4 regions of the Pseudobutyrivibrio sp. AR14 genome follow, and region 1 is predicted to be linked to each of the others. Evidence: predicted binding sites of a transcription regulator. Region 1 holds the regulator's gene; each other region holds the start of a gene.
What was found. Region 1 encodes Rex, which represses fermentation and respiration genes when NADH is low (regulators of the CRP and FNR family bind a similar motif). Its sites were predicted from a motif close to ATTGTTAANTANTTAACAAT; they were not measured.
Positions count from the first base shown of each region.

Region 2: BLP50_RS08285 (enoyl-CoA hydratase-related protein) is a predicted target of Rex. The motif match lies at 5,393-5,412, and genes of this name have one in related genera.
Region 3: BLP50_RS04325 (acetyl-CoA C-acetyltransferase) is a predicted target of Rex. The motif match lies at 4,897-4,916, and genes of this name have one in related genera.
Region 4: pflB (formate C-acetyltransferase) is a predicted target of Rex. The motif match lies at 2,673-2,692, and genes of this name have one in related genera.

Region 1 covers NZ_FMUY01000001.1:242,338-250,506, forward strand. Annotated here, with positions in the region: gene BLP50_RS01125 (adenylosuccinate synthase) at 1-1,237, shown strand, start outside; gene BLP50_RS01130 (DUF4340 domain-containing protein) at 1,429-2,076, shown strand; gene rpsO (30S ribosomal protein S15) at 2,213-2,479, shown strand; gene BLP50_RS01140 (polyribonucleotide nucleotidyltransferase) at 2,641-4,722, shown strand; gene abc-f (ribosomal protection-like ABC-F family protein) at 4,786-6,690, shown strand; gene BLP50_RS01150 (redox-sensing transcriptional repressor Rex) at 6,750-7,382, shown strand; gene BLP50_RS01155 (hypothetical protein) at 7,391-8,158, shown strand.
Region 2 covers NZ_FMUY01000007.1:111,786-119,954, reverse strand. Annotated here, with positions in the region: gene BLP50_RS08310 (xylulokinase) at 1-391, opposite strand, end outside; gene fsa (fructose-6-phosphate aldolase) at 740-1,396, opposite strand; gene araA (L-arabinose isomerase) at 1,579-3,078, opposite strand; gene BLP50_RS08290 (GntR family transcriptional regulator) at 3,329-4,396, opposite strand; gene BLP50_RS08285 (enoyl-CoA hydratase-related protein) at 4,528-5,331, opposite strand; gene nagB (glucosamine-6-phosphate deaminase) at 5,510-6,235, opposite strand; gene BLP50_RS08275 (N-acetylmannosamine-6-phosphate 2-epimerase) at 6,504-7,196, shown strand; gene nagA (N-acetylglucosamine-6-phosphate deacetylase) at 7,198-8,169, shown strand, end outside.
Region 3 covers NZ_FMUY01000003.1:215,653-223,821, forward strand. Annotated here, with positions in the region: gene BLP50_RS04295 (cell wall hydrolase) at 1-62, shown strand, start outside; gene deoD (purine-nucleoside phosphorylase) at 80-796, shown strand; gene BLP50_RS04305 (polyphosphate polymerase domain-containing protein) at 1,078-1,833, shown strand; gene BLP50_RS04310 (DUF4956 domain-containing protein) at 1,859-2,548, shown strand; gene BLP50_RS04315 (LytR/AlgR family response regulator transcription factor) at 2,655-3,416, shown strand; gene BLP50_RS04320 (sensor histidine kinase) at 3,418-4,740, shown strand; gene BLP50_RS04325 (acetyl-CoA C-acetyltransferase) at 5,193-6,395, shown strand; gene BLP50_RS04330 (3-hydroxyacyl-CoA dehydrogenase family protein) at 6,633-7,505, shown strand; gene BLP50_RS04335 (acyl-CoA dehydrogenase) at 7,714-8,169, shown strand, end outside.
Region 4 covers NZ_FMUY01000004.1:158,296-166,464, forward strand. Annotated here, with positions in the region: gene BLP50_RS05145 (M18 family aminopeptidase) at 1-48, opposite strand, end outside; gene BLP50_RS05150 (flavin reductase family protein) at 45-620, opposite strand; gene BLP50_RS05155 (exonuclease domain-containing protein) at 756-1,655, shown strand; gene BLP50_RS05160 (hypothetical protein) at 1,705-2,364, opposite strand; gene pflB (formate C-acetyltransferase) at 2,742-5,000, shown strand; gene pflA (pyruvate formate-lyase-activating protein) at 5,322-6,056, shown strand; gene queF (preQ(1) synthase) at 6,125-6,616, opposite strand; gene queC (7-cyano-7-deazaguanine synthase QueC) at 6,644-7,330, opposite strand; gene folE (GTP cyclohydrolase I FolE) at 7,360-7,932, opposite strand; gene queE (putative 7-carboxy-7-deazaguanine synthase QueE) at 7,944-8,169, opposite strand, start outside.

The sequences.
Region 1 (8,169 bases):
AGGAAAAGGTAAGATTACTGACATGATGGCTGCAGATGCAGACATTATTGTACGTTTTCAGGGAGGAGCCAACGCAGGACATACTATTAAGAATCATTATGGTAAGTTTGCTCTTCATACATTACCTTCAGGTGTGTTTTATAATCACACCACAAGCATCATTGGCAATGGTGTAGCTCTTAATATTCCTATTCTTATTAAGGAAATTAATTCTATCGTTGAGAAAGGTGTTCCAGCACCAAAGATTTTAGTTTCTGATAGAGCTCAGATCGTTATGCCATATCACATCCTTTTTGATCAGTATGAGGAAGAGCGATTAGGAAAGGCTTCATTTGGTTCAACAAAGAGCGGTATCGCTCCATTCTACTCAGATAAATACGCTAAAATCGGTTACCAGGTTCAGGAACTTTTTGATGAGGATCTTCTTAAGGAAAAAGTTCTCCGTACATGTGACCAGAAGAATGTTCTTTTAGAGCATTTATATCACAAGCCACTTCTTACTCCAGAAGAGCTTCTTGATACTTTACATGAGTATAGAGATATGATTGCACCTTATGTATGCGATACTTCTGCTTATCTTTGGAATGCAATCAAAGAGAACAAGACAATCCTTCTTGAGGGACAGCTTGGTACTCTTAAGGATCCAGATCATGGTATTTATCCTATGGTTACATCTTCATCTACACTTGCTCCTTATGGATGCATTGGTGCAGGTATCCCAGCTCAGGAGCTTAAGCAGGTAGTTACTGTATGTAAGGCATATTCTTCAGCAGTTGGTGCTGGTGCATTCGTTTCTGAAATTTTCGGTGATGAGGCAGATGAACTTAGACGTCGCGGTGGTGATGGCGGTGAGTTCGGTGCTACAACAGGTCGTCCTCGTCGTATGGGATGGTTTGACTGTGTCGCTTCTAAATATGGATGTAGAATGCAGGGTACAACAGATGTAGCATTTACAGTGGTTGATGTTCTTGGTTACCTTGATGAGATTCCAGTTTGTGTAGGTTACGAGATTGATGGAGAAGTTACAACAGACTTCCCTGTTACATCTAAGCTCGAGAAGGCTAAGCCAGTACTTAAGACACTCCCAGGATGGAAATGCGATATTAGCGGTATCAAAAAGTATGAGGATCTTCCTGAGAACTGCCGTAAATATATCGAGTTTATTGAAAAAGAGATTGGATTCCCTATCACAATGGTTTCTAATGGACCAGGTAGAGATGATATCATCTATAGATAATTTAAATATTTTGCCCTGTGGGATTTACCTGCGGGGCTTTTATTATTAGCAGATTGGCAAATTTAAAAGTTTTGTGAAACATTTCGTAAATGACATGAAATAACATAGCTTTTAGTTATAATCATTTTAGTTATTAATTAATTTTACCAGTTTATGTCAGTTGCTATTGTTTTATACATTGGGAGAGTATGATGCTTAAGAACAAAGAAAAAATCTTAAAAATATCTTTATTAACAGTTGGTGTTTTGCTAATTGTTTTATTTGGAATATTTATTTTTAAAAAGACTCACACAGAAAATGATATGGATGACAAACAGCCTGTTTCCACTGACGAGACAGAAGAGGTTCTTGAAGATGTAGAATTTCCACACGCTGCAGAGCTTGATCAGGCTAGTGAGATTACTGATGATGGAGAACAAATTTTATACCTTCCTAAGGATGAAATCTATGAGTTTTCTATTACTGATGCTAACAACATCCTTTTGAATTTTGAAAAGAAGGATGATAAATGGATTTATGTTGATGATCCTTCTATGGAGATTAATGGGGACAGAATCGATAAGATTCTTAATTATCTTTGTGACATAAGAGTTGTAGATATAATTGAGCTTGATGACGAAGCTGATGCTATGGAGTACGGTCTTAGCCAAGAATCTCCTATGTGCATTATTAAGGATGCTGGAGGTAATGAGATTCTTATATCTATTGGTAATTGCAGTGATGAGAATTGTAATGTGTATTTTGCTTTAAATTATGATTTCTCTACTGTTTATGTTAATAGTGGTAAGCTTTCCAATGTTCTTCAGTACTCTGTTGAGGAGTTACTTAGCCTTTCATAATTTATGAAAGACTTTATTTACAAGAATAATATACTGTGTTAATATATTTCAGGTATTATTTTTACTGTGACTCAGGTTTAGGACACTCCGACCTTCACCTTAGTTACGGCATATTTACAATTTAGGAGGTAATAAAATGATTACAAAAGAGAAGAAGCAGCAGATTATCAATGAGTATGCTAGAACAGCTGGTGATACAGGTTCTCCAGAGGTTCAGATCGCAGTTCTTACAGCTCGTATTTCAGAGCTTACAGAGCATCTTAAGGCTAACCCAGGTGATCATCACAGCCGTCGTGGTATGATGAAGATGGTTGGTAAGAGAAGAAACCTTCTTGCTTACCTTAAGAATACTGACATTGAGAGATATCGTTCAATCATTGAGCGTCTTGGCTTAAGAAAGTAATCTATATGAGCGGAGTAGTTTTACTCCGCTCGTTTTCTAATGTTTAGCGTAAAAGCCCAATCCGAAGCCACTGAATTCTGAGCGAAAGATATAGGAGTCGCTTCGTTTTCAGTAGTTTCGGGTTCGAGCTTAAATATAAAGTATATTTAAAGGAGAAAACCATGAAGACTTTTACAATGGAATTAGCTGGTAGAACACTTCGTGTTGATATCGGCAGAGTTGCAGCTCAGGCTAATGGAGCAGCATTTATTCAGTATGGTGACACAACAGTTCTTTCAACTGCTACTGCATCAGATAAGCCACGTGATGGTATCGATTTCTTCCCACTCTCAGTTGAGTTCGAAGAGAAGACATACGCTGTTGGTAAGATTCCAGGGGGATTTAACAAGAGAGAGGGTAAGGCATCTGAGAATGCTGTTCTTACATCTCGTGTTATTGATAGACCTATGCGTCCACTTTTCCCAAAGGATTACCGCAACGACGTAACACTTAATAATATGGTTATGGCTGTAGATCCACAGTGCCGTCCAGAGCTTGTTGCTATGCTTGGTGCTGCTATTTCTACATGTATTTCAGATATTCCATTTGATGGCCCTTGCGCTATGACTCAGATGGGTATGGTTGATGGTGAGCTTATTGTCAATCCATCACAGGAGCAGTGGGATAAGGGTGACCTTAAGCTTACAGTTGCTTCTACAAAAGAAAAGGTTATCATGATTGAGGCTGGTGCTAATATCATCCCTGAGGACAAGATGATTGAGGCTATTTACAAGTGTCATGATGTTAACCAGACAATTATTGCATTTATCGAGCAGATGGTTGCTGAGTGTGGCAAGCCAAAGCATGAGTATACATCATGTGCTATTCCAGAGGAGCTCTTTGCAAAGATGAAGGAGCTTGTTCCTCCAGCAGAGATGGAAGAGGCAGTATTCACTGATGAGAAGCAGGTTCGTGAGGAGAATATCCGTCAGATTACTGAGCGTCTTGAAGAGGCATTTGCTGAGAACGAAGAGTGGCTTGCAGTGCTTGGTGAGGCTATTTACCAGTACGAGAAGAAGACAGTTCGTAAGATGATTCTTAAGGATCACAAGCGTCCAGATGGACGTCAGCTTGATCAGATTCGTCCACTTGCAGCTGAGGTTGATATTATTCCACGTGTTCACGGTTCTTCAATGTTTACTCGTGGTCAGACACAGATTTGTGATGTTGTAACACTTGCTCCACTTTCTGAAGCACAGAAGATCGATGGACTTGATGCATTTGTTACAGAGAAGAGATATATGCACCACTACAACTTCCCTGCTTATTCAGTAGGTGAGACAAAGCCATCTCGTGGTCCAGGACGTCGTGAGATTGGTCATGGTGCACTTGCTGAGAGAGCACTTCTTCCAGTACTTCCTTCAACAGAGGAGTTCCCATATGCTATTCGTGCCGTTTCAGAGACATTTGAGTCTAACGGTTCTACATCAATGGCTTCTACATGCGCTTCATGTATGTCACTTATGGCTGCTGGTGTTCCACTTAAGGCTATGGTTGCTGGTATTTCATGTGGTCTTGTTACAGGCGATACAGATGACGATTTCGTTCTTCTTACAGATATTCAGGGTCTTGAGGACTTCTTTGGCGACATGGACTTCAAGGTTACAGGTACAAAAGAAGGTATTACAGCTATCCAGATGGATATTAAGATTCATGGTCTTACACGTCCAATCGTTGAGGGCGCTATCGCAAGATGTCGTGAGGCTAGATTCTTCATCATGGACAACTGCATGAGCAAGGCAATCGCTGAGCCACGTAAGGAAGTTGGCGAGTATGCTCCAAAGATTATCCAACTTACAATTGATCCAGAGAAGATTGGTGATGTAGTTGGACAGCGTGGTAAGACAATCAACGAAATCATTGCTAGATGCGATGTTAAGATTGATATCACTGACGAGGGCAATGTTTCTATCTGCGGTACAGATGCTGCTAAGATGGAAGAAGCTAAGAAGATGATTGAAATCATTACAACTGATTTTGAGAAGGATCAGATTCTTACAGGTAAGGTTGTTAGCATCAAAGAGTTTGGTGCATTCGTTGAATTTGCTCCTGGTAAAGAAGGAATGGTTCACATTTCAAAGATTGCTAAGGAAAGAATTGATAGAGTTGAGGATGTTCTTACACTTGGTGATACTGTTAAGGTCGTTTGCCTTGGCAAGGACAAGATGGGACGCATCAGCTTCTCAATCAAGGATTGTCAGTAATTAATTATTTAGATTTATTGGCGCCTGGCTTTTGGTCAGGCGCTCTTTTTTAGGAATAATACTATGTTATTAAACGTATCTCATATATATAAATCATACGGTGAAGACAATATAATAAAGGATGCGACATTTACTGTTGATGAGGGCTCTAAAGTAGCTATTGTAGGTAACAATGGTACAGGTAAATCTACTTTACTTAAAATTATCATCGGAGAAATAATGGCAGATGATGGTGAAGTTACTCTGAAAAAAGATGCCACAATGGGCTATCTTGCTCAGTATCAAGAGGATGCCTTTAGTTCTAACATTTTAAATACAGTTCTTAGCGCTAGAGAAGATTTACTTTCCATGGAAAAAAGACTTTCTGAAATGGAAAGTATGATGAGTTCAATTGATAATTCTGAAATGGCTAAATTCATGGATGATTATCATAAGTTACAGCATCAGTTTGATTTGCAGGGTGGGTATACATTCCGCTCTGAGGCTATTGGTATTTTAAAGGGATTAGGCTTTGAACAAGAGGACTTCGATAAGAGCATGAACGAGCTTTCAGGTGGTCAAAAGACAAGAGTTTCTCTTGGTAGACTTCTGGCTTCTTCACCTGACTTATTGCTTTTAGATGAGCCTATTAACCATTTGGATTTAAAATCTATTATGTGGTTAGAGGGGTATCTTTCTTCATACAAGGGAGCAGTGATTATTGTAGCCCATGATAGATATTTTCTTGATAAGATAGCTGACCATGTGGTTGATTTGTCTTACGGTAGGACTAGTGTCTATACCGGTAATTATACTGCCTTTATGCAGCAAAAAGAGATTTATATGATTTCTTATGAGCGCTCTTATGAGAAGCAGCAAAAAGAGATTGAACATCAAAAGGCTGTTATCGATAAGCTTCAGTCTTTTAACAGAGAAAAATCAATCAAGCGAGCAGAGAGCCGCAAAAAGCTTTTGGATAAAATGGATGTGATGGATGCTCCTGATAAGGACATGCCTAAGATGCGACTTACTCTTGAAATAGAAAAAGAAAGTGGCAAGGATGTTCTTGATTTTTCTCATGTGACAAAATCCTATGAGGATAAAAATATCTTCACTGATTTATCATTTGAGGTACACAAGGGTGATAGGATTGCTATTTTAGGTGATAACGGAACAGGTAAGACAACTATCTTAAAGTGTATCAATGGTCTTACTGATTTTGAATCAGGAGAAATTCGCTTTGGTGTCAATGTTACTGTGGGTTACTATGATCAGGAACAGCAGGGGCTCACTGAAACTAATACTATTTTTAGTGAGTTGCATGATGCCTATCCATTTTTGACTGAAACAAAGGTAAGAAATACCTTGGCTGCATTCATGTTCACTGAAGATGATGTATTCAAGAGGATTAGTGATTTGTCCGGTGGAGAAAGAGGACGTGTGTCTTTGGCAAAGCTTATGCTTTCCAAGTCTAATTTACTCATTCTCGATGAGCCTACCAACCATCTTGATATGGATTCTAAGCAGATGCTAGAAGAGGCTCTTAATGAATATGACGGTACACTTTTGTATGTCAGCCACGATCGATATTTCGTAAATAGAACTGCAAATATGATTCTTGAGCTCTCTGATGGAAAGCTTATAAAGTATTTGGGCAATTACGATGATTACATTGCTAAAAAAGAACAGCTTTATGGAACACAGACTGAGTCTGTATCCCTTGGGGCCTCAGAAGAGACTGCAGCTAAGCTTGACTATAAGGAACAGAAGAGAATAGAAGCTGAAAAAAGAAAGCTTCAAAACAGGATTTCTAAAATTGAAGAGGAAATCGAGACCCTTGAATCCAAGAAGGCAGCTATAGAAGAGGAGTTCTTAAAGCCTGAAAATATGACCAATTCTGCCAAGCTTAACGAGCTTACCGCTAAGCAGAAAGAAATAGATTCTCGCCTTGAAGAATTGTACGATGAGTGGGGATTGTTAAATCCTTGACATGCTTTTAGACAGATTTTATAATTAATTTATTGAATAGATTTTAGGAGGCTTACGCTTTGGATAAAAAGATTTCTCAGGCTGTCATCAGGAGATTGCCTAGATATTATCGCTATTTAGGCGAATTATTAGATGATGGTGTGGAAAGAATTTCTTCTAATGATCTAAGTAAGAGGATGCATGTTACCGCATCTCAGATTAGACAGGATTTGAACAATTTTGGTGGCTTTGGTCAGCAGGGCTATGGCTATAATGTTGCTTATCTCCACGAGGAAATTGGTAATATACTTGGTGTTCATGACACCCATAATGTTATTGTTATCGGTGCTGGTAATTTAGGCCAGGCCATAGCAGGATATGTTAAATTTGAGCGAGTTGGATTTAAAATAATTGGACTTTTTGATGTTAATCCTGAACTCAAAGGCAAGATGGTTAGAGATCTTCCTGTTCAGATGCTAGAGGATCTTCCTGAATTCATTAAGAATAATGATGTTGAGATTGCGGCGCTAACCCTTCCAAAATCAAATGCTAAGGCTACAGCTCTCAAGCTTGTATCTCTTGGCGTCCATGCAATTTGGAATTTTGCCCATGTTGATTTGGATGATATTCCAGATGTGGTTATCGAAAACGTTCATTTGTCTGATAGCTTAATGCAGTTATCTTATAATATTACTCAGCATAAGAATAAGTAGGTGAGTTTATGGGGGAGCATGATTATTCTGCAGCAATTGCTAAAATAAAAGTTCCAATGCTTATATTGGATCAAAAGTGGCATAGATTGTTTGCTCTAGGCGGCAAGCCTAGCAATGTTAAAGAATTAGAAACTAGAGAAAATGACCTTTTAAAGAGAGAGGCAGAGCTTAAAAAGGAGCTGAAAGATTTAAAGAAAGTCAAAGAGAATCTTATGTCTTCTGTTATGTCTAACATGGAAGGCACTTCCGATTTGGTTTCTAAGAAGCTTGATGATGATAAGCGTCTCTTGGAAGAGTGTAAAGAACGCATAGCTTCTGCAGAGGATGAGCTGATGGATATTCCTAATCAGACAGAGGAGGTCAATAAGCAGCTTATGCTTGCCTCCATGGATTATTGCTATGATAAGCTTCGCACTAATTCTCAAGAGGCTGAGGAGATTACTAACTGGATAAAGGATATCCGTGTCCAGCTTAAGAAAAATGTCATTAGAAAGCATAATCGAGAGATTAATAATAAAGAGATTTACTCATATATGCATGATGTTTTTGGTATGGAAGTTCTTAATTTATTCGACTTACAAAATGGGGATTTCTATCTTGGTACAGCTGATGACAAAGCTGACGATAAATCAGCTAAGAAATCTTCTGAGGAGGAGGCCGCAGACCTATCTAATGTTAACTTAGAAGATGTAGATTTAGATGCGGTTTCTAAGGAGACAAAAGAGGATTCTGATGAAATAGATGAGTCTATTGAATCAGCTGAAGAAAATCAATAAATCTATAAAAG
Region 2 (8,169 bases), on a different contig from region 1:
AATTGAGCTCCTTTGAAAGCTCTGCTGCAGCCTGGCCTGTAATTGTATTTCTCCATGTTCTAAATGGAACAAGCAAATTGTCATCCTTGTCAAATGCAAGATAACCATGCATCATTGCAGAAAAACCAATTGCACCAATCTTCTTAAGCTTTACATCATACTTGCTGAAAACATCCTGCTTAAGCTTTGCGTAGCAATCCTGTACACCTGCCCATACCTCCTCTAAAGGATATGTCCAGATGCCATTATCCAAATGGTTCTCCCACTCATGGTCACCCTGAGCAAGGACCTTATTATCGCCATCAACAAGGACAGCCTTGATTCTTGTAGAACCAAACTCAATACCTAAAGCTGTGCCAGTACCTTCGGCAATTATCTCGTTAATATTCATAAATTATTACCCCCAATACATTACTTCTCTACACGTTTACCTCTCGCTGGTCACGGTCTCAATCCTAAGATATTGCTCCGCTCGACTAACACGTCTCGCTGCGCAACACTTAGAGATTGATACCTACCAGCTATTTGTAGTGTATATAATTTCATTGGCGGCCACTCAACCTTGGCAAGCGCGAGCAGGGTGCTGAATGTCCAGTGGACATTCGCCCAGCACCGACCGTAGTGGAACGGAGACGGCCCCATGCCAAGACTTTGTGCCGCGTTTATTAATGGCGGCCACACAACTTGGAAATAGCTTGTAAGTAACAAGCGAGCCTCAACCTGCGATGCCGCCACTTTTTTATTCACCGAAAACTGCTATGTAGTCCTTCTGGAACTTTTCGATACCTGCAGTTGTGAGAGGATGATTAATCATTGTTTCGATTACAGAGTATGGAACTGTTGCAATGTGAGCACCAGCAAGTGCGCAATCTGTTACGTGAATTGGATTACGAACTGATGCAGCAATGATTTCTGTATCGTATCCATAGATGTCAAAGATCTCAGCGATGTCACGGATAAGATCGATACCTGCCATGTTGATGTCATCAAGTCTTCCAAGGAATGGTGAAACATATGTAGCACCAGCATTTGCAGCAAGAATAGCCTGGTTAGCTGAGAAGATAAGTGTAACATTTGTCTTGATGCCTTCTGCAGAAAGTACCTTTACAGCCTTAAGACCTTCTGCTGTCATAGGAATCTTTACTACCATGTTTGGATGCATAGCTGCAATCTCACGGCCTTCCTTAATCATGCCTTCTGCGTCAACTGTTGTAGCCTTAACCTCACCTGAGATAGGTCCATCAACGATAGAAGCAATTTCCTTAAGGATCTCTTCCTGGCTACGTCCACCCTCTTTTGCAATAAGTGAAGGGTTTGTAGTAACACCGCAGATTACTCCAAGATCATTTGCCTTCTTAATGTCCTCAATTTTTCCAGTATCAACGAATAACTTCATTTTCTTTTTCTCCTTCTAAATATCTTGCTGGTAAATACCAGTTTTAATAGTTATTCATGGTCGACCAAACCGCCCCATGTTAACTACAATTGTAAATCTTTTTGTTATGCCATTCTATAAAAATAATGTCCATCTTATGGCACAATTTTTACATTAACTCAGCAACTTCAGGCGTATTTTCCCTATTTCTTGTATACAAGATTTCCAAGAGCTAAATCACGTTTGAAGTCACGAATCTTTGTGTCCTTATCAATATAAACTGCCTCGATACCCATAGCAGCTGCCCAGTCACCCATCTGCTCAGCAGTAAGGTCATAAGTAAATGCTGTATGGTGAGCGCCACCTGCAAGAAGCCAAGCCTCTGTACCTGTGTAGAAATCAGGCTGTGGTGTCCAGAAGTTGATAGCTGTAGGAAGCTTTGGAAGTGGCTTCTCAACCTTCTTGCAATCAACATCCTGAATGATGAGACGGAATCTGTCGCCTAAATCGATGAGGGATGTAGCAATACCCTTGCCAGTCTTTGACTGGAATACAAGACGAGCTGGATCCTCACGGTCACCCATTGAAAGTGGCTGGCACTTAATCTGGATAGGACCTTCTGAAATAGTTGGGCAAATCTCAAGCATGTGAGCCTGGATAATACCTTCCTTACCCTTTACAAGGTTGTATGTGTAATCCTCAAGCATTGAAGTACCCTTTGCGTCCTTCATGCCTGTAGTCATAATCTTCATAAGGCGAACCATTGCAGCAACCTTCCAGTCACCCTCTGCGCCAAAGCCGTAACCCTTTTCCATAAGTCTCTGGATAGCAAGACCAGGAAGCTGCTTAAGTGCACCAAGGTCACCAAAGTGAGTTACGATTGCCTGATAGTTTTTCTCCTCAAGGAATCTCTCGAATCCGATTTCAATCTGAGCCTGAACAGCTACATGCTTCTTGAATTCCTCTGGGTCTCTGCCCTCAAGGCAGATATCGTACTTGCTGTAATACTCATCAACAAGTGCATTTACATCTGACTGAGAAACTGCATCAACTGCCTCAGCGATTTCATTTACAGGATAAGCATCAACTTCCCAACCGAACTTAAGCTGAGCCTCTACCTTGTCGCCTTCTGTAACAGCAACATTTCTCATGTTGTCTGCAACTCTCATTACACGGATGTGGCTTGACTCTACAATACCGATTGCTGTGCGCATCCATGAACCAAGCTTCTCCTGAACCTCAGCATCCTGCCAGTAACCTACGATTGTCTTTCTCTCGATACCCATTCTTGAAAGAATATGAGCATACTCTCTATCGCCGTGAGCTGCCTGATTCTCATTCATGAAATCCATATCCATTGTCTCGTATGGAATCTCACGATTGTACTGAGTATGTAAATGGCAAAGTGGCTTTCTAAGCTCCTGATGTCCTAAAATCCATGACTTTGCAGGTGAGAATGTGTGCATCCATGTGATAACACCTGCGCAAGTTGGATCATTGTTAGCCTCGTTAAATGTGCGTCTGATTACCTCGTTTGTAATCATTGTTGGTTTCCATACTACCTCAAATGGAAGCTTGCCTGACTTGTTTAAGCACTCAACAATTTCCTTTGAATGTGCTGCAACATGTGAAAGGCACTCATCTCCGTAAAGGTCTTGAGAACCAGTACAGAACCAAAACTTGTAGTTAAGCTGTGTCTTCATAAAATTACCCTCCGTTAAATCCTTCTCTGTTCCCAGCATGGCTTAGACCGCCAATCCCGATACATTTATCACCGAGAACAACAACTTGTATATAAAAAATAATACAACTTGTACACATATAGATACAAGTTGTATTTATCTTTTAAAAATATACTGTTTTTATAGGATTTATGCTCGTGTACAAGTCTAAAAACACATATACAAGTTTGATTCAAATGAGCAATTCTTGCTTTTTATCCAATGGGAGCACCTACAATGTGCTGGTCCTCTCCACCAGCTCTGGCATAAGAAGCACCTGGGCATCCTTTCTGCTTAATGTCCCATCAATAAGTCCAAGCAGGGTCTCAGCCGCCTTTTTACCAAGCTCCTCCTGAGGATGGGCAACTGTGGTAATCCCCCTGCTCTGGGCAAGCAGTGAATTGTCAAATCCAGTTACTGAAATATCATGAGGAACACTTCTTCCTGCAACAGAAAGTCCCTTTATTACATCAGCGGCAATCTCGTCATTGTAACAAACTACCGCATGGCAGCTCCTGCCATTTTCAAATATTCTAAGGAGTCCCTCCAGTGGCTTTTGCCCCTTGTCCTTGGTGTGATACCAAATCACCATATCAGGGTCATATGCAATGCCTGCTTCCTGCAGAGCCTTCACATAACCCTTGTGTCTAAGTATCCCCTGGGTGTCATCTGCCTTGAAAATGCCTGCCACTTTCCTGTGACCAAGCTGTATAAGATGCTCTGTTATCAGTCGGCCGCCCTCTACATCGTCAAGCATTACATGGGGTCTATCCATCATAGCCTCATAGCACCCCTGGATAAACACATAGGGAATTCCCATGGCATCCATCTGGTCATAAAGCACTTGATGCTGACAGCTGATAGCACTCTGACTAGGCTCGATTATCATGCCATCAATATTTTTAGAAAGGAGCTCCTCCATGCACCAGGCCTCGCCCTTTCTGGAATTGTTGGTTGTCTTAAGCAGGATACTGTAGCCATTATCATTTAACACCTGATTGATTCCCTGGATAACCCTTGGAAAAATATAATCAGACATGTAGGTGGTTACCACCGCAATATTTTTGGTACCGCTCCTCTTATGAATACGCTCAGCCACAAAAGTGCCGCTGCCATGTCTTGCATAAAGCAAGCCCTCCTCAGTAAGCTTACTGATAGCCTTTCTAACAGTCTGCCTGCTGGCACCGAACTTTTCAGCTAATTCATTTTCCGAAGGAATCTTCTGCCCTGGCGCATATTTGCCAGAGTTAATCCCCTTTTTTATATCCTTAATTATCAGTTCATTTTTTGATGAAACCACAATTATTCCCCCGCGTATATAGTCTGAAACCATTCTAACATAATAAATCCAATTTTCCTAAGCACCATTAATCCTACCAGCATAAAAAAAGGACCCTGCCGAAGCAAGGTCCTAAATAAGTCTCTATAAAATTAGAAATCTGTAAGTGTAGCAGCACGTCTCTCAAGGAATGCGCCCATGCCCTCTGCCTTATCGTGTGTAGAACATGTGATACCGAAGAGATTAGCCTCCATCTCAACTGCGTTCTTGATGTCCATGTCATAACCGTTGTTGATAGCCGCCTTAGCGATAGATACTGCATAGCTACCCTTAGAAGCGATCTTCTTAGCCATAGCCTTAGCTGTGTCCATAAGCTCCTCACAAGGAACAACCTTGTTAACAAGACCGATTCTGTATGCCTCGTTAGCATCGATAGAATCACATGTGAAGATAAGCTCCTTAGCGCGTCCCATACCTACGAGACGAGCAAGTCTCTGTGTACCGCCGAATCCTGGAATGATACCAAGACCACACTCTGGCTGACCAAATGTAGCATTCTCAGATGCAATACGGATGTCGCAAGCCATAGAAATCTCGCAACCACCGCCAAGAGCAAATCCGTTAACTGCACAGATTGTAACCTGTCTCATGTTCATGAGCTTGAAGAAAGGAACTGATGCTCTCATACCAAAAGCACGTGCCTCTGCTGCTGTAAAGTTAACCATCTCTGAAATATCAGCACCTGCAACAAATGACTTAAATGCATTATCTTTCTTGTCTGGGCCGCCTGTAAGGATAAGTACCTTTACATCGTCTCTAGCCTCGATTTCTGTTAATGCAACGTTTAACTCATCAAGAGTCTCGCTGTTAAGTGCGTTAAGTGCTGCTGGACGTGAAATTGTAAGAACAGCAATCTCATCAGCAACCTCAAGCTTTAAATTGTTGAATTCGCTCATAGTAATCCTCCTCTTTTTGGGGTCATACCCAACTTTTTTCTCATGTTATCTATAATAGTCTATTGTTAAAACTTTGTCAATCCTAATTATGGCGCTCCCCTCACCTAGATTTCCCATGAGATTTACCAATTCAACATATTACCTAACAACAAAATTTCCTGTAAAACCCCTGCCAGCTTTACAGCTTTGCAGCTGCCTCCTCGTCACAAATGATTGTTACATCAGGATGTGTCTGGAGAACTGAACCTGGAACCTCAGTGGAAACCGGACCATTTATTACTTTGGCCAAAGCGTCAGCCTTCTTAGCTCCATTTACCACAAGAAGGATTTTCTTTGCACCCATTATTGTATTAACCCCCATAGAATATGCCTGTCTTGGCACATCCTCTATTCTCTCAAAAAGACGTGAATTTGCGTGAATTGTGCTCTCTGTCAAATCGACTACGTGTGTTCTCACCTTAAATGGAGTGCCTGGCTCGTTAAAACCGATATGTCCATTTTCTCCAAGGCCAAGCAACTGTAAATCAATTCCTCCTAGAGATTTGATAACCTCCTCATATCTTGCGCACTCAGCGTTATCATTCACCGCCATTCCATTTGGAATATTGATATTTGCAGGATTTATATCAACCTTTGAAAAGAGATTGTCATTCATATAATAGTGGTAGCTATTTTCGTTTAATTCATTGAGCCCCTTATACTCATCTAAATTCACAGTGCGAATCTCTTTAAATGAAATAGCCCCTGCCTTGTATTTTTCAACCAGTAATTTATAGATTCCAATAGGAGAGGAACCTGTAGCAAGGCCTAGAACGCTATTTTGCTTTTCTTTTATCTGATCTGAGATTATCTCAGCAGCCTGTTTGCTCACTGCATCATAATCTTTTACTACATATATTTTCATTTCCAAAACTCCTCACTATTTTTTCAATAAGCTTATTCTTAGCACATTATATTGGGGTCAAAAGTTTGGCGTCAATTAAACCAAAGACTTCTGAAACGCCTTTCAAAAAAATAGTCAATAAATCATTTTTGATGTTAGTACTTTCATAAACTTGGTAAAACATTGAGAAATTTCACAGCTTTTACCTATAATATAAAATATAGATGTCACGGAATTATGGTAAAACTGGCAACCATTCTGAGACACTCTTACTACAAAGGAGTCAAACATGGATAATTACCAAATTATAAATAAAATAAAGGGCGGTCTTATCGTCTCTTGTCAGGCCTTAGAAGATGAGCCTCTTTACAGCAGTTTCATCATGTCAAAAATGGCTCTTGCCGCTGAGGAAGGCGGTGCTGTAGGCATCAGAGCCAACAGTGTAGTTGATATAGCAGAAATCCAAAAAAGTACTACTCTTCCTATTATTGGCCTCATTAAAAAGGACTATGCCGACAGCGAAGTCTATATCACACCAACTGAGGCTGAGGTGGATGCTCTAGTTTTAGTAGGCGCCGATATTATTGCAATGGATGCCACTAATAGACCTCGACCAAATGGCGAGAGCTTAGATGCTTTTTTCAAAAAAATAAAGAAAAAATATCCAAACAAATTATTCATGGCAGATTGCTCTACCTTTGATGAGGGCATCCATGCCAGTGAGCTTGGATTTGATATAGTAAGCACTACTCTCTCCGGTTACACAAAGGAGACAAAGGGACGCTTGCTACCAGATTTTGACATGCTTAAAAAGCTTGTAGATTCTCTAGATATTCCTGTCATTGCTGAAGGAGGAATCTGGGAGCCAGCTCAGTTAAAACAGGCATTTGATTTAGGCTGCCACAGCGCAGTTGTTGGTAGTGCTATAACAAGACCTAGGGATATAACAAGACATTTTATAGCCGCTATTAAGGAGAACTAAAATGAAAATTATAAATGGTAGTGTTTTTTTAGAAGATGGAAAATTTCAACAGGTAACAGTGGCCTGTATGGATGGGAAAATCACTGAGATAACAACAGGTGATGCCCTATCTGCCAATAGTTCTGAGGCAGGTGAAGAGATAATAGACGCCACTGATTGTTATGTAATTCCAGGTCTTTGCGATATACATTTGCATGGCTGTATGAGTTACGATGCTTGCGATGGCACTAGAGAGGCTCTTAAGGAAATGGCCAAATATGAGGCTGCTCACGGAGTCACTTCTATCCTTCCTACTACAATGACCTATCCGGAAGACACTCTTACTACTATTGCAAATGCCGTAAGGGATTACCGTATATACGATAATGATACTCCAGGTCACGCTACAATCCATGGCATTAATATGGAAGGTCCTTTTATCTCACCTGAGAAAAAGGGTGCCCAGAATCCTAAATATATTCAGCGCTGCGATATCAATATGTTCCATAGAATCAACTTAGCCAGCGGAGGTGCAGTTCGTCTATGCGATATTGCCCCTGAGATGGATGGCGCTATGGAATTTATCGATGAGGCAAGAAAAGAGACTAGAATCTCAATCGCCCATACCACTGCAGACTATGATACCTGCAAGCAGGCATTTGACCGTGGAGCAAGACATCTTACCCATTTATTTAACGCAATGCCACCATTTACACATCGAGCTCCTGGCCCAATTGGTGCTGCAGCTGAAAATGAAAATGTCACTCCAGAAATTATCTGCGATGGAATCCATGTATATCCAGCTGCCGTAAATCTTATGTACAAAGTATTTGGTCCAGAGCGTCTCATCATGATAAGCGACTCTATGCGTGCAACCGGACTACCAGATGGAGAATATGAATTAGGCGGACAGCCTGTGACAGTAAAAGGTCGACTTGCCACCCTACACGATGGCACAATCGCCGGCTCAGCCACCAATCTATACGATTGCATG
Region 3 (8,169 bases), on a different contig from region 1:
GTTTCTTAGATAGAACATCGGGTACAGTAATTAATGCCCATTACTTCTATAACTATAATTAATAAGGAGGAAAATAATTATGGCAACACCACATAACGAAGCCAAAAAGGGTGATTTTGCAAAGACAGTTCTTATGCCAGGTGATCCACTTCGCGCAAAATTTGTCGCTGAAAATTTCTTGGAGGATGTAAAGTGTGTCAATACAGTTCGTAACTGCCTTGGTTTTACAGGTACTTATAAGGGTGTACCTGTATCAGTAATGGCCAGTGGTATGGGTATGCCTTCAATCGGTATTTACTCATATGAGCTTTTTGCATTCTATGATGTAGAAAATATTATTCGTATTGGTTCTGCTGGAAGCTACACAGATAAGCTTAATGTTCTTGATGTAGTAATTGCAGAAAGTGCCTTTTCAAATAGTACATTTGCTAAGTATACAAACGGTGTGGAGGAGACAACTCTTTACCCAAGCAAAAAGATAAATGACGTAGCAATAGCAAAGGCTAAGGAGCTTGGCATCGATGCTAAGCTTGCAAAGGTTCATTCTTCTGATCAGTTCTATACAGCGCCAGAAATGGGCGGTTGGAAGGCTGTTAAGGAGCGCTGCGGTTGTGACTGTGTTGAGATGGAGAGCTTTGCCCTTTTCAACAATGCTAATATGCTAGGCAAGAATGCAACATGTATGCTTACTATTTCTGATTCATTTGTAACTTCTGAGGAAATTCCTGCAGAGGATAGACAGAAATCGTTTACGGAAATGATGAAGCTTGCGCTTGAGACGGCAATTGCCCTATAAAGCCTTTAAAATCAACGATTATACAGCCATTCTTATTTGATTTAATTAACTCTTAGTAAAGAGTATTAATCAATAGGAATGGCTGTTTTTTATTGAAAAAATGCCGTTAGACAACTTATAGATACCGCTAATGGACTTAAACGTTTAATCGTGGTTTTTCACGTTATAATCATATCATCGTAGAGCTCTAGAAATATTTAAAATGCAAGGGGGTTACATTATGGATGCATGGGGACAGCAAATATTTGAATGGATGCGTGGATAAGTAAGGGGGACGTCTTATGAGCAAGATTCAAATTGTATTCAACAGATATGAGAAAAAATATTTGTTGGATGAAAAAACATATCATATGTTCAAAAAAGAGTTGGAAGAATATATGGAAATGGATGTATATGGGCTTCACACTATTAGGAACATATATTATGACACGAAGAGTAATGAGCTCATTAGGACATCCATAGAAGGTCCAAAATACAAGGAGAAGTTTAGGGTTCGTTGCTATGGGGAACCGGACTATGACAGTATGTGCTTTTTAGAGATTAAAAAGAAATACAAAGGTCTGGTAAACAAACGGAGAGTTGCAGTTCCAATGGAAGAAGCCGAAAGGTTTTTAATCGATGGAATTTTGCCATCCAAACCAAATCAAATATTTAAAGAAATTGATTACTTGTTTAATCATTATGACTTGGAACCAAAACGCTATATTGCGTATGACAGAATAGCTATGTTTGGCAAAGAGGATCCTGATTTTAGAGTCACATTTGACAAGGATATACGCAGCCGCGTATTTGATTTGACTTTATACAAGGATGATGAAAATGATTACCTTTTGCCACCTGGTTACAGGTTAATGGAAGTAAAAATTGCGGATTCTATGCCAATTTGGTTTGCTAAGCTTCTATCAAAATATGAGATTTACTCAATTTCGTTTTCCAAATACGGAAATTTTTACAAGAAGCAACTACTTACCGAAGCGGACGGTATAGTTGCTAGAGGCGCAGAAGCTAAGAGCATTCTAGGAGGCGCAGTAATCTAATAATTTGCAAAAGGGAGAAGGACTAATGGAATCATTTTTTTCTGCATTTGTGTCATCAGGCACAGATACTAGTTTATCAATTTGGGGAGCTATCGGGTATGCTTTGGTGGCGTGTGTTTTAGGAATTATCATTTCTGTTACATACATGAGAACAGGAGTGACATCAAAGAATTTTGCGAGAACACTTATTGTCTTGCCAGTTCTAGTATGCGTAGTCATGCTTGCGGTTAATGGAAATCTGGGAACAGGACTTGGTGTTGTAGGCGCGTTTTCGTTGGTAAGATTTAGATCGTTGCAGGGAAGTTCACGCGACATTGGATTTGTATTCTTTGCAATGGCAATTGGAATTGTTTGTGCCATAGGCGAGTTGCTTTTGGCAGGAATATTTACAGTATTAATATGTGTTATTCATATTATCTTATCAGTCTGCAAATTTGCGGAAGCAGATTCAAATGAAAAGGATCTTAGAATAACAATTCCAGAGAATCTTGATTATAGTGAAATCTTTGATGATTTATTCGCTAAGTACACTAAAACACATCTTTTATTATCAGTTCGCACCACCAACATGGGCTCGATGTATGAGATCGAATATAGAATTAAGCTGAAAAATGACTTGGAGGAAAAGAAGTTATTGGACGACATTCGAATGAGAAATGGCAATCTTACTGTTATTTGCGGTAGATGCGATATGAGTGATGTTGGTCAGCTTTAAATTACAAAGGGGCGCTGTTGCGCCTCTTTTTTTTATTAATTGTTGCGAAAAATGCCCGAAAAAGTTGATTTCGAAACTTTTTCTTAGTACCATACTTATACCGTAAATGAAATATTGGTTTGTATTTTCTAGGGGGTATTTGTCTATGGGAAGAACGACAATAGGGATTTGCGATGATGAGCTTGAAATTTGTAATGCTACAAAGAAGATGATTTTGTCCTTGCTGACAAAGTTATATGGAGATGATGATGAATACTTTGCTTTAAAGATTTATGATTCTGCAGCAGGCTTATTGCACGATATAGAAGATATAGATATAGCTTTCCTTGATGTGGAAATGCCTGTGATGGACGGAATGGGTGCTGGAAATCGTATCTATAAAGTAAATCCGAATTGTAAAATTATAATTGCCACAAGTAATGATAAGCGCTACAGTGAAGCGTTTAAATTTAATGCCCATAGATATTTAAATAAACCTTTACGAGAGAGCGAGGTAGAGGAGGCAATTGTTTCTGCTATCAATAAAACTGTTGGAAATTCTACCCTAGAGCTATTTCGAAATCGAATAAAATATAATGTTAAGCAGAGTGATATTTTATATATCAAATCTTTCAATGGCTCTGTTGAGGTATATACGGCAAATAACGTTTTTACCAAGAGTGTCTCATTAGACCAAATAGAAAATGAATTGGATGAAAGGATTTTTTATAGAATACATAGACAATATATCGTTGGTTTTAAGAATATCAAAAGCGTGTCAAAAAACATTATAGAATTGACCAATGGAGAAAAATTGACAATATCTAGAAGAAAGCTACTTAGCTTTGAAAAGGCGTACATAGAATATGACTTGAATTTTGGAGGCTGATATGAATTTTTTTATGTCCTTGATTGAGTTTGCTTTTTTGCTTACAGAAGCAATATGGATAATTAAATGTGCAAATTTGCAGATGAAAAACAAGCGCTTTATTGCGTTTGGATTTTTAGCTGCAATAGCAACAAGCGGATTTTTACAGGACAAGATATCATACGGCTCTCTATGCCTAATAGAGCTATTTCTAGTATATATAATTGTATTTTTGATAATAGACAGTAGCATTGTATCGAAAATAGAATCTACTGTTTTAGTGCTTCTTATTAATAACTGTATAATTCTTTCTATAAAAGCATTTTTTCCAGATGGAGCATATTTTCATATAGGAAATAAGTGCGTTGATGTATGTTTAAATAATCTGGTGGAGCTTTCTATTGTATTGATTTTTGGCTTTTTGACAAAGAGATTTTTAGAATCCCTTATTAATGAAAGAAGAAGGAAAGTCGGCAAATTTTTAGATTATGTAATAACAATCGGCTGCCTGGATATATTTATATGTATATTCAGTATTTACAATTTGATACAGATATCATATTTCAAAGGAATTTTTGCACGAGTTGTCACTTCCATTGCCGCCTTGTCCTTGTTGCTTTTAGAAATCAATATCCTATATAAGAAGTGGCTGGTTGAAAAGGTGCAGGAATATGCTAAGGCCGAGCGAGAATTATACGAGACTCAGAAAAATTATTATATATCGTTACTGGATAAGGAAGCGGAGACAAAAAAATATCGTCACGATATGAATAATCATATGATCTGCCTAAAGAGTCTAATGGATGACGGTAATTACGATGAGCTGAAGCAGTATATCGAGAAGTTGTATGATAAGACCAGCGTTTTGGTAAACAAAGGATATAGTATCGGAAATACGATAATCGATGCTCTGACTAATTATTATGCGGAGCATTTAGATAAGGATATAGAGCTAAGGCTAGAGGGAAGGTTGATGAGGCCTATCCTCATTGATGAGATTGCTCTCTCTTCTATTTATTCAAATATGATTGTAAACGCCATTGAGGCGCAAAAGCACATTGCTGGAGACAGGGAAAAATATATACATATTCATTTAAGGGAAGGTAATAAATATGCTCAGTTGACTGTGAGAAATTCTATGGCTTACGAAAGAATAGATGATATTGATGCTATAGAGACTACGAAGTTAGACAAAGAAAATCATGGTTTTGGGATTAATAATATAAGAAAGAATGTTAATGATAACCATGGTGATTTTACAATAGAAGCAAAAGATTACGAATTCTGTGTGAAGGTCACGCTACCTTTAAACACCAAGAATACAGATGGAGCAACTGTCAGTTAACGGCAGTTGTTCTTTTTTGTTGCAAAAAACTTGAATATTCAAGGTTTGTAGGGATTTGGCGTGTATGAATTTAATTAAAATTTTCACGCTGATAGACACAATTTAGAAACTGATTTTTGCAGGAAAAGTTTCCATTTAAACGAAAAATCAAGGTTTCTTGATAATTTTTTAACGAGCAGAGTGTGAGAATTGGCTAAAAGGAAGAAGAATATTCAGAAAAAAGTCATTGTCTATACAATAATGACGAAATTTTTGATTGTAATTTAAAGTCAGTTATGTTAATATTTTCACAACGGCGGCGTACTGAGGTCTATTTTTTTGAGGAATGTTCGTTAAAAAATTAACAGATTTTCGCAAAGCAATTTGTCTAATTTGTACAACGTAATTTTGAAGAATTATTAGATGTTAGTCACCGGAAACAAAAAAGTATTTCTTAAAAAGGAGAAAGAAACATGGGAAAAAAAGTAGTTATTGCTAGTGCATGTAGAACAGCAATCGGCACTATGGGTGGATCACTCAGTGCAATTCCAGCAGTTGACTTAGGTGCTACAGTAATTAAGGAAGCAGTTAAGAGAGCTGGTATCAAGCCAGAGGACGTAGAGCACGTATACATGGGTTGTGTTATCCAGGCAGGTTTAGGACAGAACGTTGCTCGTCAGGCAGCTATCAAGGCTGGTCTTCCAAACGAGACAACAGCAGTTACAACAAACGTTGTTTGTGGTTCTGGTCTTAACTGTGTTAACCAGGCAGCACAGATGATCATCGCTGGTGATGCTGATGTAGTTGTAGCAGGTGGTATGGAGAACATGTCACTCGCTCCATTTGCACTTCCAAACGGACGTTATGGTTATAGAATGACTTGGCCATCAAACAGCCAGGGCGCTTTAGTAGATACAATGGTTAAGGATGCTCTTTGGGATGCATACAATGACTATCATATGATTAAGACAGCTGATAATGTAGCTGAGCAGTGGAAGCTTACAAGAGAAGAGCTTGATGAGTTCGCAGTTAACTCTCAGAACAAGGCTTGCGCAGCTATCGAGTCTGGTGCATTCAAGGATGAGATTGTTCCTATCGAAATCAAGAAGAAGAAAGAGACAGTTATCTTCGATACAGACGAAGGCCCAAGACCTGGTACAACAATCGAAGGTCTTGCAAAGCTTAAGGCTTTATATCCAGACGGAGTTGTTACAGCTGGTAATGCTTCTGGTATCAACGATGGTGCAGCTGCACTTGTTGTTATGTCAGAGGAGAAGGCTAAGGAGCTTGGTGTTAAGCCACTCGCTACTTTCGTAGCTGGTGCACTTGGCGGATGCGCTCCAGAGATCATGGGTGTTGGTCCTGTTCCAGCAACAAAGAAGGCTCTTGCTAAGGCTGGTCTTACAATTGATGATCTTGATGTATATGAGGCAAACGAGGCATTTGCTGCACAGTCAGTTGCAGTAGGTAAGGATCTTGGCTTCGATCTTAAGAAGCTTAATCCAAACGGTGGTGCTATCGCTCTTGGACATCCAGTTGGAGCTTCAGGTGCTCGTATCCTCGTAACACTTATCTACGATATGATTCACAATCCAGAGTACAAGAAGGGTCTTGCTACACTCTGCATCGGTGGTGGTATGGGTTGTGCTACAATCATCGAGAAGTACGAAGGCTAATCGTTAAGACGATAAGCGACTTTTGAATATTTATATTATTCAACAAACTAAAAAATTTAAGTGAGCGACAGCTTCTTAAGCAATCTTCAAAAGCGCGAGCAGGAAGGCCCCATGCCGGGTAAGGAAGGGGCCTACACCGGGCGGGAAGGTTTCCTTACCCGAGTATGGGAGGTGGCCTGCGGGAGCTTTGAAGATTGTATAAGCTGGAGCGTACTAAAAATATTAGGAGGAATAAAAATGAAAGTAGGCGTAATTGGCGCAGGTACAATGGGCCAGGGTATTGCTAAGGCATTTGCTCAGGTTGATGGTTATGAAGTAGCTCTTTGCGATATTAAGCAGGAGTGGGCTGAAGGCGGAAAAGACAAGATTGCTAAGGGTTATGCAAGACTTGTTGAGAAAGGTAAAATGGAGCAGGCAGCTGTAGATGCTATCTTAGCTAAGATTACTCCAGGCCTTAAGGAAAACCTTTGCAAGGATTGTGACCTCATCGTTGAGGCTGCATTCGAGAACATGGAAGTTAAGAAGACTACATTCAAGGAGCTTGATGAGATTGCTAAGGCTGATTGCATCTTCGCTTCAAACACATCTTCACTTTCAATTACTGAGATTGGTAACGGTCTTAACCGTCCAATGATCGGTATGCACTTCTTCAACCCAGCTGACAGAATGAAGCTTGTTGAGGTAATTGCAGGCGTTAACACTCCACAGGAGACAGTTGACAAGATCGTTAAGATTTCTGAGGAGATTGGAAAGACTCCAGTACAGGTTAACGAGGCTGCTGGTTTCGTAGTTAACCGTATCCTTATCCCAATGATTAACGAAGCTGCTTTCATCAAGATGGAAGGTGTTTCTGATATCGCTGGTATCGATGCTGCTATGAAGCTTGGTGCTAACCACCCAATGGGACCACTTGAGCTTGGTGATTTCATCGGTCTTGATATCTGCCTTGCTATCATGGATGTTCTTTACAATGAGACAGGCGACAGCAAGTATCGTGCTTGCCCACTTCTTCGTAAGATGGTTCGCGGTGGCAACCTTGGTTGCAAGTCTGGTAAGGGATTCTACGTATACAACGCAGATCGCACAAAGACAGCAGTAGATGCACAGTAATTCGTTACGTTAATAAGCCAGATGAGGCTTTAAATTGTTTATATAGATCCATTGCTCAAAGAGCTTAAATAGCCTGTAAGCAACAAGCTCTAATATTTCTCAAGCGAGACATGTAGTCGAGCGGAGAAATCATTAGGCTTGTAGCTGTAACGGGCGGGAGATCAACTAAGGGCAATGGATTGTTAATAAAATTAAGGAGATTCAGATCATGGATTTTACATTAGACAAAAAGCATGAGATGGCTAGACAGTTGTTCAGAGAGTTTGCTCAGAACGAAGTAAAGCCACTTGCTCAGGAAATTGATGAGACAGAGCAGTTCCCTCGTGAAAACGTTGAGAAGATGATGAAGTACGGTTTCATGGGTATTCCAATTCCAAAGGAGTACGGCGGACAGGGCTGTGATGTTCTTACATACGTTATGTGTGTAGAAGAGCTTTCAAAGGTTTGCGGTACAACAGGTGTTATCGTTTCAGCACATACATCTCTTTGCTGCGATCCTATTCTTACATATGGTACAGAAGAGCAGAAGCAGAAGTTCTTAGTTCCACTTGCTAGTGGTAAGAAGCTTGGTGCTTTCGCACTTACAGAGCCAGGTGCTGGTACAGATGCACAGGGTGCTCAGTGTAAGGCTGTAGAGGATGGAGATTCTTGGGTACTTAACGGT
Region 4 (8,169 bases), on a different contig from region 1:
TGGTCCCTTGCCTATAAAATCAAATAACCCCTTTATTGTCTTATTCATTTTTTCTTTTTTCCTTTCTTTACAGAATATCCAAAAGTCCCCTTCGGACTAGTCAATCCAAAATATGTGCCGTGAGAGTATGCAAGGGGATTTGATTTTTCAAGCTCAAATCTACCTGACTCATTCATGTATTTCTCATCTGCATGTACGCAAATGACATCTGCCACAAACATGGTATGGCTGCCATATTCATGGGCCTCACGGACTCTACACTCTATGTTTACAGGCGACTCAACAAGCATTGGGACATTCACCTCGTCTGCCTCCTCCTTGTGAAGACCGCAGCGCTGAAACTTGTCCACATCTCTTCCACTGGTGACGCCACAATAATCTGTGGCCTTAGCCATCTCCTCAGTGGTGAGATTAATCACAAATTCACCTGTCTCTTTAATCATGTTATAAGAATATCTGCTAGGTCGTACGGAAATATATGCCATAGGCGGATTGGTGCAGACTGTGCCAGTCCAAGCCACTGTAAAAACATTATCCTCACCTGATTTGCTCCTGCAGGTAACAAGCACTGCCGGAAGAGGATAAATCATATTTCCCGCTTTCCATTTTTCCTTAGCCATACTGACCTCCCGTTAATTTCTTACGCTTTTTACTATACCTTAAATCTTCTATAAATAACAGGGTGTTCATTTTACATTTAAGAGGTTTACATGGTACAATGAATCATCAAATATGTTTTATAAATGGAGATAATTTTGGACAAGCAAAACTCGAATAAATCACAATCGAAAAAAGTTAAAGGTCCTAGCCAGACTGCACCTGCAGGTTTCAAGGGCAAGAATCAGGCCTTTTTGGACGCCGAGTATCTAAGCGCCCGATATAAAAAGAGTTCTATCGAAGATGTCATTTCAGTTGGTGTTATTATCACCAACCCAGAGCACAAGGAGCTTGATAGATTCTATTCTACTGTTCAGCTTCGCCCTGGCCATAAGCTCCCACCACTTATCACAGAGCTTACAGGTCTTACCAATGAGGAGCTAGAGTTTGCCCCTACCTATGAGGAGGTAATGACGGAGCTCATCAATCGCATAAAGGCATATCAGGTTGGAAAAATATGCGTCTGGGGTGGAGACAAAAATAGCTTCCAGCGAGACTTCGAGTCTCGAGTTCTTGAGAAGCCACTTAAAAGAAGTGTTGCTAAGTTCATCAGCACCTTTGAAAACATCCAAAAGGAAGTCAGCCTCGATATTACAGGTGGATTAGACGCCAATCTTTCCCTTGCAGATATGAAGACTATCTGTGGTCTAGGCGGACTTGTTGAGCACAACGCCCTATCCGATGCTGAGGACATGCTCAAATGCATCCGCATCATCGAGCAGGACCAGATGGTTTACGATGGTGTCAAGGCTGCTGAATACAAGAAATTCCGTGGCGAGTACGTCAAGAATCGAAGCTTCAATGATGAAATCGAAGACAAGGATTACATCATCAAGTCAAAGCTTGGGGAGCAGTTCTTAAAAGAAATCAAGTCCAAGGGCTTTGAGGAGGATCCGAAGACAAAGGCCTTCATGGACGACCTGGAATTTTTACTTGGCAAAGGAAATGTTTACATGGGAACATTCTCCGAGAAAATTGAAGAAGAAAATAAAAAATAGTAAAAAAGGGATTGCCGAAGCAATCCCTTAAATATTGTTCATCTATTAACTATTTCTGAAGCTGGAAATCAAATGTAACTTCCTTACCGTCTGCTTCTGAAACAACTTTGATAGAGCCATCATCATTGATTGTTCCCTTATCAAGGCTTGACTCATCACCATCTTCAACAACAAAGACAACAGTATTCTTAGATACTTTGTATGTACCTGAGACAGTTTCTGATTCCATTTCTTCAATGATTCCGTCAAGGTACTCATCCATAGCCTGCTGTGTCTGTTCAATAGTCTGAGACTTCATGTCTTCGAGGAAAGCATCAGCAGACTCATAATTATTTGCAATAGCCACCTCATCTGTTACATCATCGACTGTCATACCATATTCAGCAAGAGCCATATCAATAATTTCATCAATGTGATCATTTAAATATGTTGTATATCCATTCTGGAATTCTTTCTTAAACTCTGTAGTATCGAATGACATATCAAATTTCTTATCGTCTGTCATATTAAGTTTTACATCAAAAGAAAGAGTATTTGGATCAATTCCCATCTCCTCCATAGATTCTACATCAGAGTCTTCAAAATCAGTTAAATCTGCGAAGCGCAAAGTAGCTACGTAGTTACCAGTTACATCTTTCTCTCCACAACCTGTGAAAAGGCTTGCAACAGTTGTGATTGTTGCTAGCATTAAAGCTAATTTCTTTTTCATATTTTTACTCCTTAAATTAATTATTTTTTAGTAACATTTTAAGCACAGTGATAATGTATCATAAAAAATAATATTAGTAAAGTATTAATTTAATACTTTTTATAAAATTTGTCTCCTCTTTTAATATAGTAGTTAAAATCCGCCTAGTTCATATGGAATATTCCCCACCAACTATTGTTTATTGCCTATATTTTTTTGTATTTAGATAAATACATTTTTATTATGTATTTATTCGAATACATTGTGAAATTTTTATCAGAGTTATGTTATAGTGAATATGAGCTAAGGTGTTAGTTTTATCTAACTTGATTGATAAAATTTTAACACAACCCCACTAGCTCACAACTATAAACCTTAAACAATGAAAGGATAATAAAATGGCAAATCACGATTTCGCACAATGGAACGGATTCGTAGGTCGCGTTTGGAAAGATAACGTAGACGTACGTGATTTCATCCAGAACAACTACACTCCATATGATGGAGACGAGTCATTCTTAGCAGATCCAACAGAGGCTACTAACACTCTTTGGGGCAAGCTCCAGGAGCTTCAGGCAGCTGAGCGTGCTAAGGGCGGCGTACTTGACATGGAGACAGAGATTGTTTCATCTCTTACTTCTTATGGCCCAGGTTACATCGCAGAGGAGACAAAGGATCTCGAGCAGATCGTAGGTCTTCAGACAGATAAGCCACTTAAGAGAGCATTCATGCCTTACGGTGGTATCAAGATGGCTGAGCAGTCTTGCAAGATGTATGGCTATGAGCCAAGCGAGAAGCTTCACGAAATCTTTACAGTATATCATAAGACACATAACCAGGGTGTATTCGATATCTACACACCTGAGATCATGAAGGCACGTCACAACAAGATCCTTACAGGTCTTCCAGATACATACGGTCGTGGACGTATCGTCGGCGATTACAGAAGAGTTGCTCTTTACGGTATTGATTACCTTATCGAGAAGAAGCAGATCGACTTCGCTAACACAAACCGTCAGGGTATGAGACGTTATGACTTCCAGCTTCGTGAGGAGATCACAGACCAGATCAACGCTCTTAAGGGCATGAAGGAAATGGCTGCTTCTTACGGCTTCGATATTTCTAAGCCAGCTGCTAACGCTAAGGAAGCTGCTCAGTGGTTATACTTCGGTTACCTTGCAGCTATCAAGACTCAGAACGGTGCTGCTATGTCAGTAGGTCGTGTTTCTACATTCCTTGATATCTACTTTACACGTGACCTTGCTAACGGCGTTATCACAGAGGCTGAGGCTCAGGAGATCATCGATCACTTCACAATGAAGTGCCGTATGGTTAAGTTCGCTCGTATCGAGTCTTACAACCAGTTATTCTCAGGTGACCCAGTATGGGCTACTCTTGAGGTTGGTGGTATCGGTCTTGATGGTCGTCACCAGGTTACAAAGACATGTTATAGATTCCTTCACACACTTGAGAACATGGGACCTTCACCAGAGCCAAACCTTACAGTTATGTACTCTAGCCGTCTTCCTGAGTCATTCAAGAAGTACGCTGCTAAGATTTCAGTTAACACATCTTCTATCCAGTACGAGAACGATGATGTTATGAGAGTTACATGGGGCGATGATTACTCAATCTGCTGCTGTGTATCTGCTACAGAGACAGGTAAGGAGCTTCAGTTCTTCGGTGCTCGTGCTAACCTTGCTAAGTGTCTTCTTTACGCTATCAATGGTGGTATCGATGAGAAGTCTGGCGATCAGGTTGGACCAGAGTACACACCTATCACATCTGAGTACCTTGACTATGATGAGGTTATGCACAAGTTCGATCAGATGATGGATTGGTTAGCTCACATGTATGTTGGAGCACTTAACATGATCCACTACATGCATGATAAGTATTACTATGAAGTATGCCAGATGGCACTTATTGATACACACGTACGCCGTTCATTTGCTACAGGTATCGCTGGATTCTCACACTGTGTAGATTCACTTTCAGCTATCAAGTACGCAAAGGTTAAGGCTATCCGTGGCGAGAATGGTGTTACTACAGATTTCGAGATCGAAGGTGACTTCCCACGTTACGGTAACGATGATGACAGAGCTGATGAGATCGCTGTATGGCTTCTCCGCACATTCATGAGCAAGCTTCGTCACATCCATACATATAGAGATTCAGAGCCTACTACATCTATCCTTACAATTACTTCAAACGTAGTATACGGTAAGGCTACAGGTGCTCTTCCAGACGGAAGACCAGCAGGCGAGCCACTTTCACCAGGTGCTAACCCAGCATACGGTGCTGAGAAGAGCGGTCTTATCGCTTCTCTTAACTCTGTTGCTAAGCTTCCATACGAAGAGGCACTTGATGGTATCTCTAATACACAGACAATCAACCCAGGTGCACTTGGTCACTCTGAGGAAGAGCGCGTAAACAACCTTGTTAACGTTCTTGATGGTTACTTCGATCAGGGTGCTCATCACCTTAACGTTAACGTATTTGGTAAGGAAAAGCTCATCGATGCTATGGAGCATCCTGAGAAGCCTGAGTACGCTAACTTCACAATCCGTGTATCAGGATACGCTGTTAAGTTCATCGACTTAACAAAGACTCAGCAGCTTGACGTTATCGCACGTACATGCCACGAGGCTCTTTAATAAACCGCTAGTCTTTGGCTAGTCTACAGCCTACGGTGCATAAGATACATATTCGCTGACGCGCTTTCGCTCTTGACGCACTCGTTGCCCTACATAAGAGGCCATCTATGATGCCCTCTAAGTAGGGACGGTGCTTTAAGGTCAGCTTAATATGTATCCTTATCCACCTAGGCTTTTATTTTAATCAAGACTCCAGTGAATAAATATATAAGCAACTATAAGACCTTGATGAGTCCTCGTTTCTTAGATGGGGCGCAAGCGTATCTATAGTGCTTATATATTTACTCACGACGAGTCGTGGATTTTAGAACGAGGTACGATATGAGTGAAATTATAGGATACATTAATAAGTTTGAGAGCTTTGGTGCCGTTGATGGACCAGGCGTTAGATATTTGATTTTCTTAAATGGCTGCAAAATGAGATGTGCTTTTTGTCACAATCCAGAGACATGGGCTGAGCATCAGGGTGAGCAGTATACTGCTGATCAGGTACTTGAGAAGGCTATGCGCTTCAAGCCATATTGGAAAAAGGACGGTGGAATCACTGTCAGCGGTGGCGAGCCACTTCTTCAGATTGATTTTGTATTGGATTTATTTAAGAAAGCCAAGGCAAAAGGAATCACAACTTGCATCGATACTGCAGGCCAGCCTTTCACTCACGAAGAGCCATTTTATAGCAAATGGAAAGAGCTTATGAGCGTTACTGATACTGTAATGCTTGATATTAAAAATATCGATCCTGAGGAGCACAAGAAGCTTACTGGTGTTGACAATGCCAATATTCTTCAGATGGCTCAGGAAATCTCAGATATGGGTATTCGTATTTGGATTCGCCACGTACTTGTGCCAGGAGGCAGTGACAACGATGAGCTTTTACATCGCACACGCGAGTTTATCGATACTCTTAAGACTGTAGAGCGCGTTGAGGTTCTTCCTTACCACAGTCTCGGTGTTCCAAAATACGCTGAGCTTGGCATTCCATACCGTCTCGAGGGTGTTGAGTCTCCTACTCCTGAGCGAATTGCCAATGCCAAGGAAATACTTGGTGCATTTTAATCATTTTAATAATTAAACAAAACCCCTTATTGACCTAAACTCAATAAGGGGTTTCTTAATGCAATAAGTTATCTATTGTCTACTTTTTCTGGATACATATCATGATTTGCCATACGGTTAAATGCTACTTCTTCCCATTTAGTTCCTGGCTTACCATAATTGCAATATGGGTCGATTGAAATACCACCTCTTGGAGTGAATTTGCCCCATACTTCAATGTACTTAGGGTCCATAAGCTTGATTAAATCCTTCATTATTATATTTACACAGTCCTCATGGAAATCTCCATGGTTTCTGAAGCTGAATAAATATAGCTTGAGAGATTTGCTCTCTACCATCTTCTCACCTGGAACGTATGAAATGATAATATTAGCAAAATCAGGTTGCCCTGTAATAGGACAAAGTGATGTAAATTCTGGACAATTGAATTTTACAAAATAATCATTCTCTGGATGCTTGTTTAAAAAAGTCTGAAGCATCTCAGGTGCATAGTTATCTGGGTATACATTGTTTTTGTTTCCAAGAAGGGTAAGTGTTCCCTCTGCTGCTCTATCTGCCATAATTGATTCCTTTCGTATTTACGATAATTAATTTTCATATTCTATAGGGTCTTTTACCCCGTTTAACTCAAATGCTGCCTTTCTGTCGATGCATGTACCACATTTTCCGCAAGCTTTCTCATGGCCCTCATAGCAGCTCCATGTAAGCTCATAAGGTACGCCAATCTCAAGGCCCTTCATTACCACCTGTGATTTGTTAAGACTGATAAATGGTGCTACAATTTCAAGCTGCTTGCCACTACCCTCGTAAATAGCTGTGTTCATAGCCTTGTTAAATGCCTCTGAACAATCTGGATAAGCATTGCCAGCTGCATCATCACTGTGAGCTCCATAATAGATTTTTGAGCATCCCTTAGAAAGTGCAATTGCACTGGCACTAGAAAGGAAAAGTCCATTTCTAAAAGGTACGTAAGTGCTTACTGGCTTGCCATCTGTCTTTGACAACTGCTCTGCGTATGACTCTTCTGGAATCTCACCGTCAGAATGCTGAAGCAATGTGCAGTCACTAAACTGAAACATTGTAGATAAATCAAGTGTAATATGCTCTACCTTATAAAAATCGCACACAGCATCTGCTGCCTTTATCTCCTTATCATGGCGCTGTCCATAAAAAATAGATAGGCCAACAACATTTTCATGGCCGTATTCCTTTACAGCCATTCCAAGGCAAGTAGTGCTATCTACTCCACCGCTAACTAAAACTAAAGCTTTCATTATTTATATAAATCCTCCTAATACCGCGATTAATGTAATCTAGCAAGTAAATCACTGTCGGTTTTAAATCGACCTCTTAAGGTCTGAGTATGAGTGCGGGCTCCCGCATTTTTGATGCCGCGAGCTGTCATGCATGAATGGCTTGCTTCAATAAATACAGCCACATCCTCTGAGCCTGTCACCATTTGCAGAATCTCTGCTATATCATTTCCGATACGCTCCTGAAGCTGAAGGCGCTTTGCCGCCATGTCAGCAATTCTTGCGATTTTGCTAAGTCCAATTACTTTTCCATTTGGAATGTATGCCACGCTTACCTTCATATCATACATAAGGGCAAGGTGATGCTCGCAGTAGCTAAACACCTCTATATCCTTAACAAACACCAAATCCTGACTATCCTCATCGTAATAGTCCTCGTCAAATGTCTTGTTAAACATATCTGCTATCTGGGCATTGCTGTAATTCATTCCCTCAAAGACTTCCTCGTACATACGAGCCACACGGTCCGGTGTCTCTAAAAGTCCTGCTCTATCCGGGTCATCTCCCAGAGCAATTATGATATTTCTAATGCTTTCCTTTATTAATTCCTTATTAATTGCCATATTTTACCTTCCTATACTCCTCGCTTATTTGGATCCCAAATAAACTTGTGAAGCTGTAGCTGCAATCTTATATCGTTACGCTTGTGTTCTATTAAATAATCCACCATATCTGCCGGCTCGATTCTGCCAAACACAGGGCTAATTAACACTGTACATTTCTCTGACAGTGAAAACTCATCCACTATTTCACAGACCTTATCAAGCTCTGACACATTAGAGCAGACAAATTTCACCGTA